3 regions of the Xenorhabdus griffiniae genome follow, and region 1 is predicted to be linked to each of the others. Evidence: predicted binding sites of a transcription regulator. Region 1 holds the regulator's gene; each other region holds the start of a gene.
What was found. Region 1 encodes Fur, which represses iron uptake genes when iron is present. Its sites were predicted from a motif close to ATAATAATGAGAACNACTATCAA; they were not measured.
Positions count from the first base shown of each region.

Region 2: sodA (superoxide dismutase [Mn]) is a predicted target of Fur. The motif match lies at 2,671-2,693, and genes of this name have one in related genera.
Region 3: exbB (tonB-system energizer ExbB) is a predicted target of Fur. The motif match lies at 3,262-3,284, and genes of this name have one in related genera.

Region 1 is NZ_CP147737.1:1,577,324-1,582,098, reverse strand. It holds gene ybfE (LexA regulated protein) at 1-88, shown strand, start outside; gene fldA (flavodoxin FldA) at 263-796, shown strand; gene fur (ferric iron uptake transcriptional regulator) at 978-1,427, shown strand; gene WDV75_RS07120 (beta-N-acetylhexosaminidase) at 1,569-4,256, opposite strand; gene glnS (glutamine--tRNA ligase) at 4,489-4,775, opposite strand, start outside.
Region 2 is NZ_CP147737.1:49,520-54,294, reverse strand. It holds gene WDV75_RS00250 (phosphoglycolate phosphatase) at 1-65, shown strand, start outside; gene trpS (tryptophan--tRNA ligase) at 70-1,104, shown strand; gene yiiM (6-hydroxyaminopurine reductase) at 1,166-1,837, opposite strand; gene sodA (superoxide dismutase [Mn]) at 1,968-2,594, opposite strand; gene acs (acetate--CoA ligase) at 2,972-4,775, shown strand, end outside.
Region 3 is NZ_CP147737.1:948,848-953,622, forward strand. It holds gene WDV75_RS04160 (glycoside hydrolase family 1 protein) at 1-656, shown strand, start outside; gene WDV75_RS04165 (HPr family phosphocarrier protein) at 855-1,115, shown strand; gene WDV75_RS04170 (cytidine deaminase family protein) at 1,162-1,554, shown strand; gene exbD (TonB system transport protein ExbD) at 1,616-2,041, opposite strand; gene exbB (tonB-system energizer ExbB) at 2,048-3,019, opposite strand; gene metC (cystathionine beta-lyase) at 3,579-4,772, shown strand.

The DNA.
Region 1 (4,775 bases):
GGCAAAACAGCGCAACATTAGCCGCAGTGAATTGATTGAACAAATGCTATTAGCCCAACTGACAGAAAAAAATCACCTTGCCGATTAACGGCTTTTATTAAACACAACGAAGCGGTGTCACCACACAAATCTGACAGATTTGTCATGGATGTTTGGTCAAAATAACGCTTTTCATGTTACTGAAACTGACATTTTTCTAGCTGATTTCAGCGTGATGTGTATAGATTTAATACACAAATAAAACAAGAGGTTAACCCATTTTATGGCAATAATAGGTATATTCTTCGGCAGTGATACAGGCAACACAGAGAACATCGCCAAAATGATCCAAGAAAAATTGGGCGGTGCTGATGTTGCTGAAGTCCACGATATTGCCAAAAGCAGCAAAGAAGACATTGAAGCCTTCGATATTCTGCTGCTTGGCATCCCAACCTGGTATTACGGTGAAGCTCAATGTGACTGGGATGATTTCTTCCCAACACTGGAAGAGATCAACTTCGACGGAAAACTGGTTGCTTTGTTCGGCTGTGGTGATCAGGAAGATTATGCAGAATACTTCTGTGACGCTATGGGCACCATTCGCGATATTATTGAACCTCGTGGTGCCATTATTGTAGGTCACTGGCCAACCGAAGGATATCATTTTGAAGCGTCTAAAGGTATGGCCGACGATAACCATTTTATTGGCCTGGCCATTGATGAAGATCGTCAACCTGAATTGACAGATGAGCGCGTTGAAAACTGGGTGCAGCAGATCAAGGCTGAAATGAGCCTGTCAGAGATCCTAGGCGCTTAAGCTTAATAAGAAGAGAAAAGCCCTTTCAGGCAGGATTATTCTTGCATAATGTGTCATGATATATGAATAGGCATGGTTTTCATTTTTAATATCCATGCCTATAATCAGCAACATGAAACTCCCTCACGATACCCCCAAGTATCATAAGTGCACTTAACTCAAGTTACAGGACTGAATCCGCATGACCGACAACAATAAAGCATTGAAAAATGCTGGACTTAAAGTAACTCTTCCACGACTGAAAATTCTGGAAGTGCTACAGGACCCAGAATGCCATCATGTCAGTGCGGAGGATCTCTACAAAAAACTGATTGATATCGGTGAAGAGATTGGCCTCGCCACTGTCTATCGCGTGTTGAACCAGTTCGATGATGCTGGCATTGTCACACGCCACAATTTTGAAGGCGGTAAATCGGTTTTTGAACTCACTCAGCAACATCACCATGACCATCTGATTTGTCTCGACTGCGGTAAAGTCATTGAATTTAACGATGAATTCATTGAGGAGCGTCAGAAAAATATCGCTGAGCGTTATGGAATTAAGCTCTCAAACCACAGTCTTTATTTATATGGTCACTGTGCTGATGGTGATTGCCGCGAAAATAGCACGCTTCATGATGAAAAAGCATGATAAACAAGCGCTGACAATGAAATAATTGCAACCATTTGCTTCTGCAATTTATTCACCTAAATAAGCAACCTGCCGATTAACTTGATAATTAATCGGCAGGTTGCTTTATCAATTTATTGCCCTCATTTCTCCAGGCAACTGTTAGAGTTTAACTTCATCTATACGGCTAAAACGGCTTCTATCAGTATTGGCAGAACGAATTTTCACATTGCCGCTGACATGAGGCCGCTGTCTGTCATTATAATCCTGCCATGTTTTTCCATTATCCAATGAGTATTGGATAACCACCCCTGGTAATGCGATATTCGCTTCTAGTGTTCCAGAAACAATTCTGCCGCCTGGCACTGGCAAACGATATGTGATTTTGGCGCTATCCAGCTTAGCCAGCTCACGCTGTCCTATCAGATTGGCAAAGCGTTCCCAATCTTGTTGCAAGAGAGCAATCTCAACATAATGCGTTATTCCACCTTTATATTCCCTGCCCTGCTGATAATTCTGCTCCCATTCAGCTTGGTGCCATGCCCGTTCCGCCAGCGGCAATAAGCGTGGATAGATCATATATTCCATTTGTTCATCGGTACGCACGGTTTCACTCCATGATTGCCCCGATATGCCATAAGCTCCCGGCCAGCGTTTATTACTATGGGTATTAAAGTGATAGCCATCACGATCCACCGAAGTCTCAGCATTTTGTGGCATATTGTTCGGGGCAAAGCTGAAAATTTTCGCCTCATCATTAAAGCGAGTTGCCCAATAGTAGCCCCGCTCTTTCGGATGAACTTCATATGGCATATCCAGATAAACATAATCAGGACTGGAAACAACAACCCGATAACCCTTATTCGCCCAGTCATTGGCAGAATCGTAGCCTCCCCAATATAGGGTATCCCAGAAGTTCACTGCTACATATTGAGTCGCGAAATCTTTTGCCGATTTGGCATATTTTAGGCCATCCTGCCATGCCTGCATGGTGCTGATACCGTGGGCATTGACGATTTTGCTGACTTCAATGGCAAAATAACTGGCAAGTTCATCAACATCTTTAATGACGCCTTGCGCTATCATCTTCTGACAAGCCTGAGATTTTGCCCACGGCTTGTCTTCAATTTTCTGGTTGATAATCCCCTTATCTGGCACAATCGGTCCATCTCTATCCTGATATCCAGCACCCAAACGAATATTTTTTGCCTCATCCCCACCAAAATGCCATGTATTCAACGGCAGACCGGCCGCTTTATGCATGGCAACAACTTCGCTAATTACTTTATCGACAAACCGTTTTGAAGAGTCCATACACGGGTTAAGATAACTGTGACGATCATAGAACTGCACTGAGGTTGTATTCGAGGTATCTGTCGGATCAAGCAGACGATATTCATTGGCTTCCTGCTCTTTGCCCTGTGCCATAAGCCGCTTATAGCGCGCTTCCATCGACATCACTGCGGCACGAGCATGGGCGGGGATATCAATTTCTGGGATCACTTCTATCTGGCGGGCTTTGGCATAATGCAAAATATCAATGTAATCCTGACGGCTAAAATAACCACTTCCCATGTTGTGGCTATCTGGGCCTGATCCCAACTGCGGCAATAAGCATTGAGTCTCACTCAGATCATGACAGCGTTGACTACCGATTTCTGTCAATTCCGGTAAACCAGGGATCTCCAAACGCCAGCCTTCATCGTCACTTAGATGGAAATGGAATTTGTTCAGTTTATAGCGGGACATTTGATCAAGCAGGCGCAGGACAGCTTCTTTACTATGAAAATTTCGTCCAACATCGAGGAACACCCCACGATATTCAAACCGTGGTGCATCTTTTGCCGTCAATGTCGCAATCTTTGGCATACCATTGGCAGGAAGTAAGGAAAACAGTGACTGCAAACCATAGAATACGCCAGATTGATCAAACGCGACGATTTGTGTTCCTTTGGTAGTAATCTCCAATGAATACGCACCGTTTACTCTCCAGGACTTGGTAAATTGGTTTGCGTTGATCTGGGTCGCTATTCGATAACCGTTATCCGTTAAAGGAATATCACGGGCTTTGAAATGCTCCTTGATCACGTTAATAGATTCGCCACTCAATCCGCCCAACTCTAATTTCACGCCACGAGATAAATCCACATCCTGGGAATGAACGGAAAGGACTTTCGGTGTCGGAATAATCTGTCCTCGCAGCTTATCTTCACTGATTATTGCCACCTGTTGGTTTTTTGCAAAGCGGTTTTCAGGTGTCATCAGGATATTGTTATCCGCGGTGGTTCGTTTCCACTGTTCACCTTCCAGATCGGATAAAAATTGGCTGATGTTCTCCGTATCGGTACTTACCAAGACCTTGGGCCTTGCATCACCGGAAGTCGCATACCAACGCGGCATAAAATCCGTACTGTAAATTTGCCAATATTCACCAATAATCGGTAACACGACCTTTTCATTGGCTTTGATGCCCGTAAATTTTTTCGTCGGTTCCAGTTTATGTAAGTCACCCGTAACATGAGTGATTTTATATTGATCATTATCCAGTTTCAGTATTTGGCGAATACTGTGAAAATAGAGCGCCCAATCAGAAGAGTTGATTGCCTGCTCACCATTGCTCAAGATGATATTGACTCGATTACAGGCCGCCGAATCAGCGCCAAGAATGGCACAATCTGTACCATGTGAACCCGCCTGATTATCAATGACGTTGAAATTGACTTTTAACTGGCTCAGCAAATCTACGATCTGCTGTGATGACATTGCCGGTGTTATTTCTGTATGAGCGTTGCCTATAAATCCAACTGCCGTGATGAATGCTGCCAAAGTACGTAATTTAATGGGTTTCATAAATTACCTCGTCCGAACTTATTATTTTTTCGATGGGTAAATTTTTGGGCAAATTTTTGGGTAAATAGTGTACAAATTTGGTCAGACAATAACCCTATACAATATGGGACTATAAGGCAATTTTTAATCTTAGCTGAAGGAGTTAATTTTCATTACGAGGCTATCAGGCAAAAAAAGCGTGAAAATAATCACGCTTTTTTGTGTACGAGGTCACATTATCTTAGTGAGATGATTACTCTTGTGAGATTTTCGCCCAAGTATCACGCAGACCAACCGTACGGTTAAAGACCAGATGTTCCGCACTTGACAAGCGGCTATCAGCACAAAAATAGCCTTCACGCTCAAACTGATAGGTTGTTTCTGGCAATGCATTTGCCAACCCTGGTTCGACAAATCCTTTACGGATCACCAGCGATTCTGGATTGATAGTAGACAAGAAGTCATCTTCTGCCCCTGGATTTGCCACGCTGAACAGACGGTCATACTGATAGAAGTCCGCTGCTACACCGTGTGCAGCAC
Region 2 (4,775 bases), 1.5 Mb from region 1:
TACTCCCAATTATTGGACTATCCACTTTGAACCCATTATCCAGTCTGAAAATACAGGAAGCTTAATAAAATGAATGAACCCACTGCAATGAAACCAAACTCCCAAAAACCTATTGTATTCAGCGGCGCACAACCCTCCGGTGAATTGACCATCGGTAACTATATGGGGGCGTTACGTCAGTGGGTTAAAATGCAAGATGAATACGATTGCATCTATTGCATCGTTAACCAGCACGCCATTACCGTGCGTCAAGATCCTAATGAACTGAAAAAACGCACGCTGGACACGCTGGCGCTTTACCTTGCCTGTGGTATTGATCCAAAGAAAAGTACCATCTTCGTTCAGTCACACGTGCCACAACATTCCCAGTTAAGCTGGGTGCTAAATTGCTACGCTTATTTCGGTGAACTAAGCCGTATGACTCAGTTCAAGGATAAATCAGCTCGCCATGCAGAAAATATCAATGCTGGCCTGTTTGATTATCCGGTTCTAATGGCTGCCGATATTTTGCTTTATCAGGCTAATCAGATCCCTGTGGGTATTGACCAAAAGCAGCACCTTGAATTAACCCGTGATTTGGCGCTGCGGTTTAACGCTTTATATGGCGATATTTTCACTGTTCCAGAGCCATTCATTCCAACAGGTGGTGCTCGCGTGATGTCATTGCAAGATCCAAGCAAGAAAATGTCGAAATCGGATGATAATCGCAATAACGTCATTGCTCTGCTGGAAGACCCTAAATCCGTCGCCAAGAAAATTAAACGCGCGGTTACCGATTCTGACGAGCCACCTTGCGTGCGTTATGATCAGGAAAACAAACCCGGCGTTTCCAACTTACTGGATATCCTCGCTGGTGTAACAGGTAAAACTATTCCTGAATTAGAAGCCGAGTTTGAAGGTAAAATGTACGGCCATCTGAAAGGAGCCGTCGCAGACGCAGTAAGTGAAATGCTGACAGGCTTACAGGAACGTTTCCATCATTTCCGTAATGATGAAGCTTTACTTAACCAAATTATGGCAGAAGGTGCGGCCAAGGCTCAGGCTCGCGCTCAGGCAACCTTGGATAAAGTCTATGAAGCGGTAGGCTTGATCGCTCATCCGTAACAGCCGATTCTATATCAATGCCAAAGGGTATCCATTTCCCCCCTTTGGCATATAAATTCCGTTAATTACCCAATAAACGACGATTAAAATCCTCGATTTTTCCATGCAATATGCGCTTTTGCATCGTCAGATTCCAACTGGCAGACAGCCCAGCCGCCCCCATTAAACGACGATACAGCTCTTCATCAAATGGGTTATGAAAAGCAATGGAAATAGCTTCCTTAACAGAAACATCGCTATTACGGCTTAACAGTTTTATCGGTTCACCAGCACTGACCAAACCAGGAGAGATAACTCGATATAACCAACCACATCGCCCATTATTTTGCATCATCGCAGCAAACTCATTGATGTTTGTAATAAAATTGAGTTTATAACATGGAGAACGTGGTTGAGTTACTTGAATCAGAGCTTCACCCCAGTGGAAAATATCACCAATATAGACATTATCTTCTGTCATGCCTTCTGTAGATATATTTTCACCAAACAAGGGGGAGGCAAATAATTCCGCCAATTCAGGAAATTGCCTTTTCCAAAATAGGTAATGCTCACCTGGATAATGGCAAAGCGCACGATCAGCGCCACCATGAAAGCGAGTTTCCGCTTGTTCATCGCCTTCTAGCCCAAGAGAGGTTAGCTGTAAACGACCATTCACCACCAATTTATTGATCGCACTGAAACCCAATGTTTCTGACGATGATATTTTGCCTCTATATATTTGTGGATAATACATTCTTTATTCCCTCTCAATGAGCTAATGGAGATGTACACGTATTATCCAGGCATAATAACCAAGATTACAGACAATAAGAATGCGGGGCACAGCAATGACCCGCATTCTTATGAAAAAATAATAGGAGGGATTATTTCGTTTTTTCTTCGTAACGTTTTGCTGCTTCATCCCAGTTGACTACATGCCAAAATGCTTTGATGTAATCAGGGCGGCGATTTTGATATTTCAGGTAATAAGCATGTTCCCATACATCCAGACCCACAATCGGGTAACCAGAAGCGCCCGCTATTTCTTCACCCATTAGTGGGCTATCCTGATTGGCCGTTGAAACAACAGCCAGTTTGCCATCTTCTTTCAGTACCAACCACGCCCAGCCAGAGCCAAAACGAGTTGCTGCCGCTTGTTCAAATTTTTCTTTGAAACTGTCAATATTGCCAAAATCACGCTCAATCGCGGCCTTCAAAGCACCATCCAATACTGTGCCTAATTTTAAACCTTTCCAAAACAGGCTATGGTTTGAGTGACCACCCGCATTGTTACGAATAAAAGTGCGTTTATCAGCTGGAATTTTATCAAGCTGCTGAATGAGTTCATCGATATGAAGTTCGCTTAATTCTGGAAAGGCTTCCAGAGCCGTATTCGTGTTAGTGACATACGTCTGATGGTGTTTAGTATGGTGAATTTCCATCGTTTGTTTATCGAAATGAGGCTCTAGCGCATCATAGGAGTAAGGTAGAGAAGGCAATGAATGGCTCATATCATATCTCCAGTTGTTTAGAATTTAGAATATATAAAGCTCACACCTTGTGAACAACATGATTATAGTGAATTGAACAATAATGAAAATGATTATCAATTCCATGTTATTGCTGTGGTTTCCTTTATACATTCACGTTTCATACCTCCTCATAGATAAAAATATCAATAATAAACTTAAATAACAGAATATAAATCCAATTAAAATAATAAACTCATTACTTAGTATTGATTAAATCTACAGCATTAAATGATCATTCCATAAAATTTATTCTCTTTATTGCGTGATCTTCCGCGCAAAAAAGAAACAAAATTTCTTCTTACACTTAAGTTAACCTTGTTTTGACATAGTATTAACAATTGCAAGGAGATAAAAATATGACTCAAATAATCAAGCATCTTATTCCTGCTGATATTGCAGACACGGCCCTGATAAGCAAGCAACAGTACCTATATGACTATCAAAGGTCATTACAAGACCCAGAGGGTTTCTGGGGTGAAAAAGGTAACGTAGTTGACTGGATTAGGCCCTACACCAAGGTCAAAAATACCTCTTTCGATCCTGGGCATATCAGCATCCGCTGGTTTGAAGATGGCACCCTGAACTTAAGTGCCAATTGTCTTGATCGCCATTTGCAAGAACGTGGTGATCAAACTGCCATTATATGGGAAGGAGATAATCCCGCAGAATCTCGCCATGTTACCTATCGAGAATTACATCATGACGTCTGCCAGTTTGCTAATGTATTGAAAAAACTGGGGATCAAAAAAGGCGATGTTGTGGCTATCTATATGCCAATGGTGCCAGAAGCCGCCGTCGCAATGTTGGCCTGTGCCCGTATCGGAGCGATCCATTCCGTCATTTTTGGTGGCTTCTCTCCTGATGCCATCGCTGGCCGAGTGATCGATTGCAACGCTAAGCTCGTGGTTACCGCAGATGAAGGCTTGCGAGCAGGCCGCACAATCCCATTGAAAAAAAATGTCGATGAGGCGCTCAACCATTCTGACGTTACTAGTGTGACTCATGTGGTTGTTTTTAAGCGTACCGGAAATACCAAAAACTGGAATGACAATAGTGATTTATGGTGGCACGAACTGACCGAAAGTGTGAGTGCTGAGTGTCCCGCTGAAGAAATAGGTGCCGAAGATCCATTATTCATTCTTTATACTTCAGGCTCTACAGGCAAACCTAAAGGCGTCCTGCATACGACGGGTGGTTATTTAGTCTACACATCTTTAACGTTTAAATACACGTTTGACTATCGTCCAGGAGAGATTTACTGGTGTACCGCCGACATAGGGTGGGTAACAGGGCATAGTTACCTGCTATATGGGCCTCTGTCTTGTGGAGCCACCACTTTAATGTTTGAAGGTGTCCCCAACTATCCCAATGTTAACCGTCTTTGTCAGGTGGTTGATAAGCATAAAGTGAACATTCTTTATACTGCGCCAACCGCTATCAGAGCATTGATGGCCGAAGGTGATAAAGCCATAGAAGGTACTAAACGTACGTCATTGCGCATTATGGGATCTGTGGGCGAACCTATTAATCCAGAAGCATGGGAATGGTATTACAAAAAAATAGGCAACAGTAAATGTCCTATCGTAGATACATGGTGGCAAACCGAAACCGGTGGATTCATGATCACACCGTTACCAGGCGCTACCGATCTCAAAGCAGGCTCCGCCACTCTGCCGTTTTTTGGTATTAGTCCAGCCTTAGTTGATAATTCCGGTGAAATTTTAGAGGGCGTGAGTGAAGGCAATCTCGTTATCACAGATTCCTGGCCAGCACAGGCACGAACGTTATATGGCGATCATGAGCGTTTTGAACAGACTTATTTTTCCACTTTCAAGGGAATGTATTTCAGTGGCGATGGTGCTCGACGTGATGAAGATGGCTATTACTGGATCACTGGCCGTGTTGATGATGTTCTGAATATTTCAGGCCATCGTTTGGGAACCGCAGAAATTGAATCAGCCTTAGTTGCATACCCCAAAATCGCTGAAGCTGCCGTTGTGGGTATCCCGCATCATATTAAAGGACAAGCTATTTACGCCTATGTCACGCTAGTTCATGGTGAAGAACCTTCTCCTGAGCTGTATACCGCAGTCAGAGATTGGGTTCGTAAAGAAATCGGCCCAATTGCAACACCTGATATCCTTCATTGGACAGACTCTC
Region 3 (4,775 bases), 630 kb from region 1:
CAGCCCTCATTTATCTAAAAAATCAGGGGTTGGCTCCGCATATTGAAGTCGGTGACATGGAATTGATTAAAGAAGGTTATTCTGATTTTCTGGCAATTAATTACTATTGTAGTCACGCCGCCGCCGCAGTGCCAAAAGGTGCTCAACGGCGAATGGATGGCTTTAATCCAACGGGCATTAAAGGGCAAATAGACGGACATGAAATTCAACCAGATTTCTATCAAATCCATAAAAACCCACATCTTGATACAACAGATTGGGATTGGGCAATTGATCCTATTGGATTGGAATATCTTTTGCGAGATTTGTATACCCGTTATCAGAAGCCATTGATGATCACAGAAAATGGCTTTGGTGCCGATGATAAATTAGAATCTGATGGTTCGATTCATGATGATTATCGCATTAACTATATTCAACAACATATTAATGCCATTAAGCGAGCAATGGATTATGGCGTTAAGGTAATTTCCTATAACCCGTGGAGTTTTATTGATCTGCTTTCCACCAGCAATGGCTATAAAAAAAGATATGGTTTTGTCTATGTTAATCGAACAGATAAAGATATTAAAGATCTCTCCCGCCATAAAAAAGACTCATTTTACTGGTATCAGAATGTTATTCAAACCCGTGGTAGCTCGCTAAAAAAATCCTGATCTTATTTCTATACCAATTCAACTTCAAGTTGCAGCTTGTAAATCAATGTGATTGTTTATATCTCCCCGCGTCGCGGGAGATATAAGACACATCTTGAAAAGCGATTGGTATATACCTAAGAAATTGCGAGTTGTGGCTGGAAAGATAAAGGATATACCAATCTAACTTCAAGATGCGTATATAAAAAGGTGATTTTTATGATTGAATATTCGGTGGTTGTTACTGCTCCTTCGGGGTTACATACACGGCCTTGTGCTCAACTCTGTAATTTTGTTAAAAATTACAGCGGTAAAATTGAAATTGTCAGGGGAGATAAAAGCGCAAATCTAAAAAGTATGTTTAAAGTGATGTCAATGGGAATCAAAAGTGGCATGGAAGTGATTATTCGGGTTGAAGGCGATAATGAGAAGGAGATGGCACAATCGGTTATTGAGTTTATTCTTAATATAACAGACTGAGCCATCTACTTTATTAATCCATTCAATTATGAACAAGGAGTATTTTGTGGTTTCTTTTGAGGAAATGGAGCATATGGCACATTGCCTAATATCCCCGACTCAATTAAATAAATATATTAAATATGGTCACGTAGGTGCCGTTATTCAAAGTAAATCTGGTCATATTTATACTGGTATTAATATTGATACAGCTTGCTCTATGGGATTTTGTGCAGAGCACTGTGCCATCGCTGAGATGATAAAGCGAGGTGAAACACAGATAATCAGGATTATTGCTGTTAACCGGCATGGCAATATCATTCCTCCCTGTGGCCGTTGCCGAGAGTTTATCAGCCAGATAAATCCAGAAAATATCCATGCAGAAGTAAAAGTCTCTCAAGAAAAGATTTTATCTCTTAGTGAACTATTACCTTTTGACTGGAAGAAGCAGTCCTGGTGATTACTTAAAACTGCCCGATTAACGATTCGGGCAGTTCATATTTCAGGTAATCAAAGAAACGTTATTGTGCGGAAACTGATTCCATCCCCACTAATCCCACTTTGAGATAACCCGCTTTGCGTAGGGAATCCATGACACTCATCAGGGTTTCATAATCCACGGTTTTATCAGCCTGAAAGAAAATTGTTGTGTCTTTGTTGGATTGCGTGGTTTGATCCAATACCAAAGACAAGTTATTACGATCAACCGCCTGCTCTCCCACATACAACTGCTTATCTGCTTTTACCGTTAAAAATACCGGTTTTTCTGGTCGTGGTTGCGGCTTAGCGGTTGATGCTGGCAAATCAACTTTAATATCTACCGTTGCCAATGGCGCTGCTACCATGAAAATAATCAATAGCACTAACATCACGTCAATAAACGGCGTAACGTTAATTTCATGCAGTTCGCCGTTATCGTCCAAATCTTCATTAAGACGTATTGCCATAATTTATTACCTTGCTTCTGCTTTTTCTGTTTTGCTTTCAGCCAGATCAAGATCACGTCCCAGCAACAGGATTGCCTTAGCGGCCATATCTCCCACCTGACCACGGTATGACGAAATAACGCGGGCAAAGACGTTATAAATCACAACCGCAGGGATCGCTGCTACCAGCCCCAATGCGGTCGCTAACAGTGCTTCCGCAATCCCTGGTGCAACAACGGCCAGGTTAGTCGTTTGTGAATGCGCAATGCCGATAAAACTGTTCATGATCCCCCAAACAGTACCAAACAGCCCCACAAACGGAGAAATTGCGCCAATGGTCGCCAGATAACCGTTACCACGCCCCATATGGCGGCTAATGGCGGCAACGGCACGTTCCATACGGAACGAAGTTCGCTCTTTGGTTCCAACCTTGTCAATACTGTCAACAGACAGAGCACGCTCAGACTGTGCTTCACTCAACAACAGACGACTGATGCTGCGATTGCCAAAATCTGCTGCAATTTTCACTGCTTCATCCAGATTGGCTACGTCGGCCAAAGCCAATTGCTCTTTACACAAACGACGGCGAGCCATTAAGAGTTCTGTACCTTTGGAGAAAAACAGCGCCCATGTGATGACAGAAGCGATCACCAGTCCCACCATAACAGTTTTTACTACCGCATCTGCGTTTTGATACATACCCCAAACAGACAGATCCGTTGCGAAACCACCAGACTGGTTGCCAGAAACTTCTTTAATGGGTGCCACAACGGTTTCTTCTGCCGTCACCGCTACATTTTCCGTGGTATCTGCCGTCACGGTTTGTGCATCTGGGGTTGATGGTGCATCAGTTGTTGGTTCAGCCGCTTGCAGAGCTGGGGAAGATGCTGGTGTTACCTGAGCAGCAGCCTGATTTTCTGACGTGGCTGGTGTTGTATCAGCCCATGCTGAACTTGTTAATCCGAGTGCCAATAGAATAGAAGCTGTCAAATTACGCATCAGTTAGCCTTACTCTCTTTCTTATAGATTCTGTTACTTAGCAGTGAATCACGTTTACTCATCTTGCTAATCCTAATATTTCCTGAGTCACAGCTCACTTTTTGACCACACATCTCCGACCTCTTGCAGCTTGATAACGGCACTGCAAAGTGAAGATACTGGTTTCATTTGAGCCCTGATCCATGCCTCTTACCTCGAAAGAGGAAAAAGTCCGCTACAAATGATATCAGACATTTGTCGATTTGATAGTAATTATCATTACTATTTAATAAAAAAGTCTCACTTAATGATGCGCCTTCATTAATCAATCCTGATTGACCACACCAGCTCACCTTGAATTTTCGTCAAGTTGTTCGAATCTCTTTGGTAAAACGCGCCCAAATCTTTTAACTTGCTCATCATTATTTAAACGATTCTATTTATACCCATCTCACTTCAAGATGCGTGTGATTTCTCCCAGCTTCGCGGGGAGAAATCAGGTTTCATATCGTGTTGTAAATTGCAACTTGAAGTTTAATGCGTATAGATACAGGCAGGAAATAACTTGGGGAACGATGCCATGACAGAAAAAAAACTAGAAACCTTATTGGTTAGTGCAGGGAGACAAAAAAGATATACGCAAAGTGCCGTTAATCCCCTGATTCAACGCACTTCATCTGTCATTTTCGATACCGTTGAAGATTTAAAGCAAGCCTTGAAGAACCGTGCCAAAGGTGAATTATTTTATGGACGCCGTGGCACTTTGACTCACTTTTCTTTCCAGGCAGCGATGGCTGAACTGGAAGGCGGCGCTGGCTGTGCTCTTTATCCTTCCGGTACGGCAGCGATTACCCATTCAATTCTGGCATTTGTGGCAACCGGTGATCATGTTTTAATGACAGGTACGGCCTATGAACCTACACAGGAATTTTGCCAGCATGTGCTGAAAAAAATGGGGGTTTCCACCGATTATTTTAACCCCATGATCGGAGAAAATATTGCTTCGCTGATTCAGCCTAATACCAAAGTTATCTTTCTTGAATCACCCGGCTCTCTGACGATGGAAGTGCAAGATATTCCTGCTATCGTGCGTGCGATTCGACAAGTCAATGCTGAGATTGTGATTATCATTGATAATACATGGGCGGCTGGCGTACTGTTTAAGGCTCTGGAGTTTGGCATCGATATTTCCATCCAATCCGCCACCAAATATATTATTGGTCATTCAGACGGGATGCTGGGTACAGCGGTCGCTAATGCGCGATGTTGGGATCAACTTAGGGAAGGATCTTATCTGCTAGGGCAAATTGCCGATCCCGATACAGTGTATATGGCAAACCGAGGGTTACGCACCTTAGCCATTCGTTTAAAACAACACGAAGAAAACAGTATCAAAATCGCCAAATGGCTTGCTCAGCGGCCGGAAGTTGCCGAAGTTTATCACCCTGCCTTACCTTCTTGCCCAGGGCATCAGTTCTTTCAGCGTGATTTCACTGGCTCCTGTGGGCTATTTTCTTTTCTCCTGAATACCCAGCTTACACACCAACAATTTGCAGATTATCTCGATAACCTGAATCATTTTAAGATGGCCTTTTCGTGGGGAGGTTTTGAGTCATTGATTTTAGGCATTCAACCAGAAATGCTGCAACGGCTACGTCAATACCCTTCACCACCAAAAACCGGCACTTTATTCCGTCTCCATATTGGGCTGGAAAATCCACAAGACTTGATTGATGATTTGGAAGCCGGTTTTGCTCGTTTGGCCATTCGTTAAGTT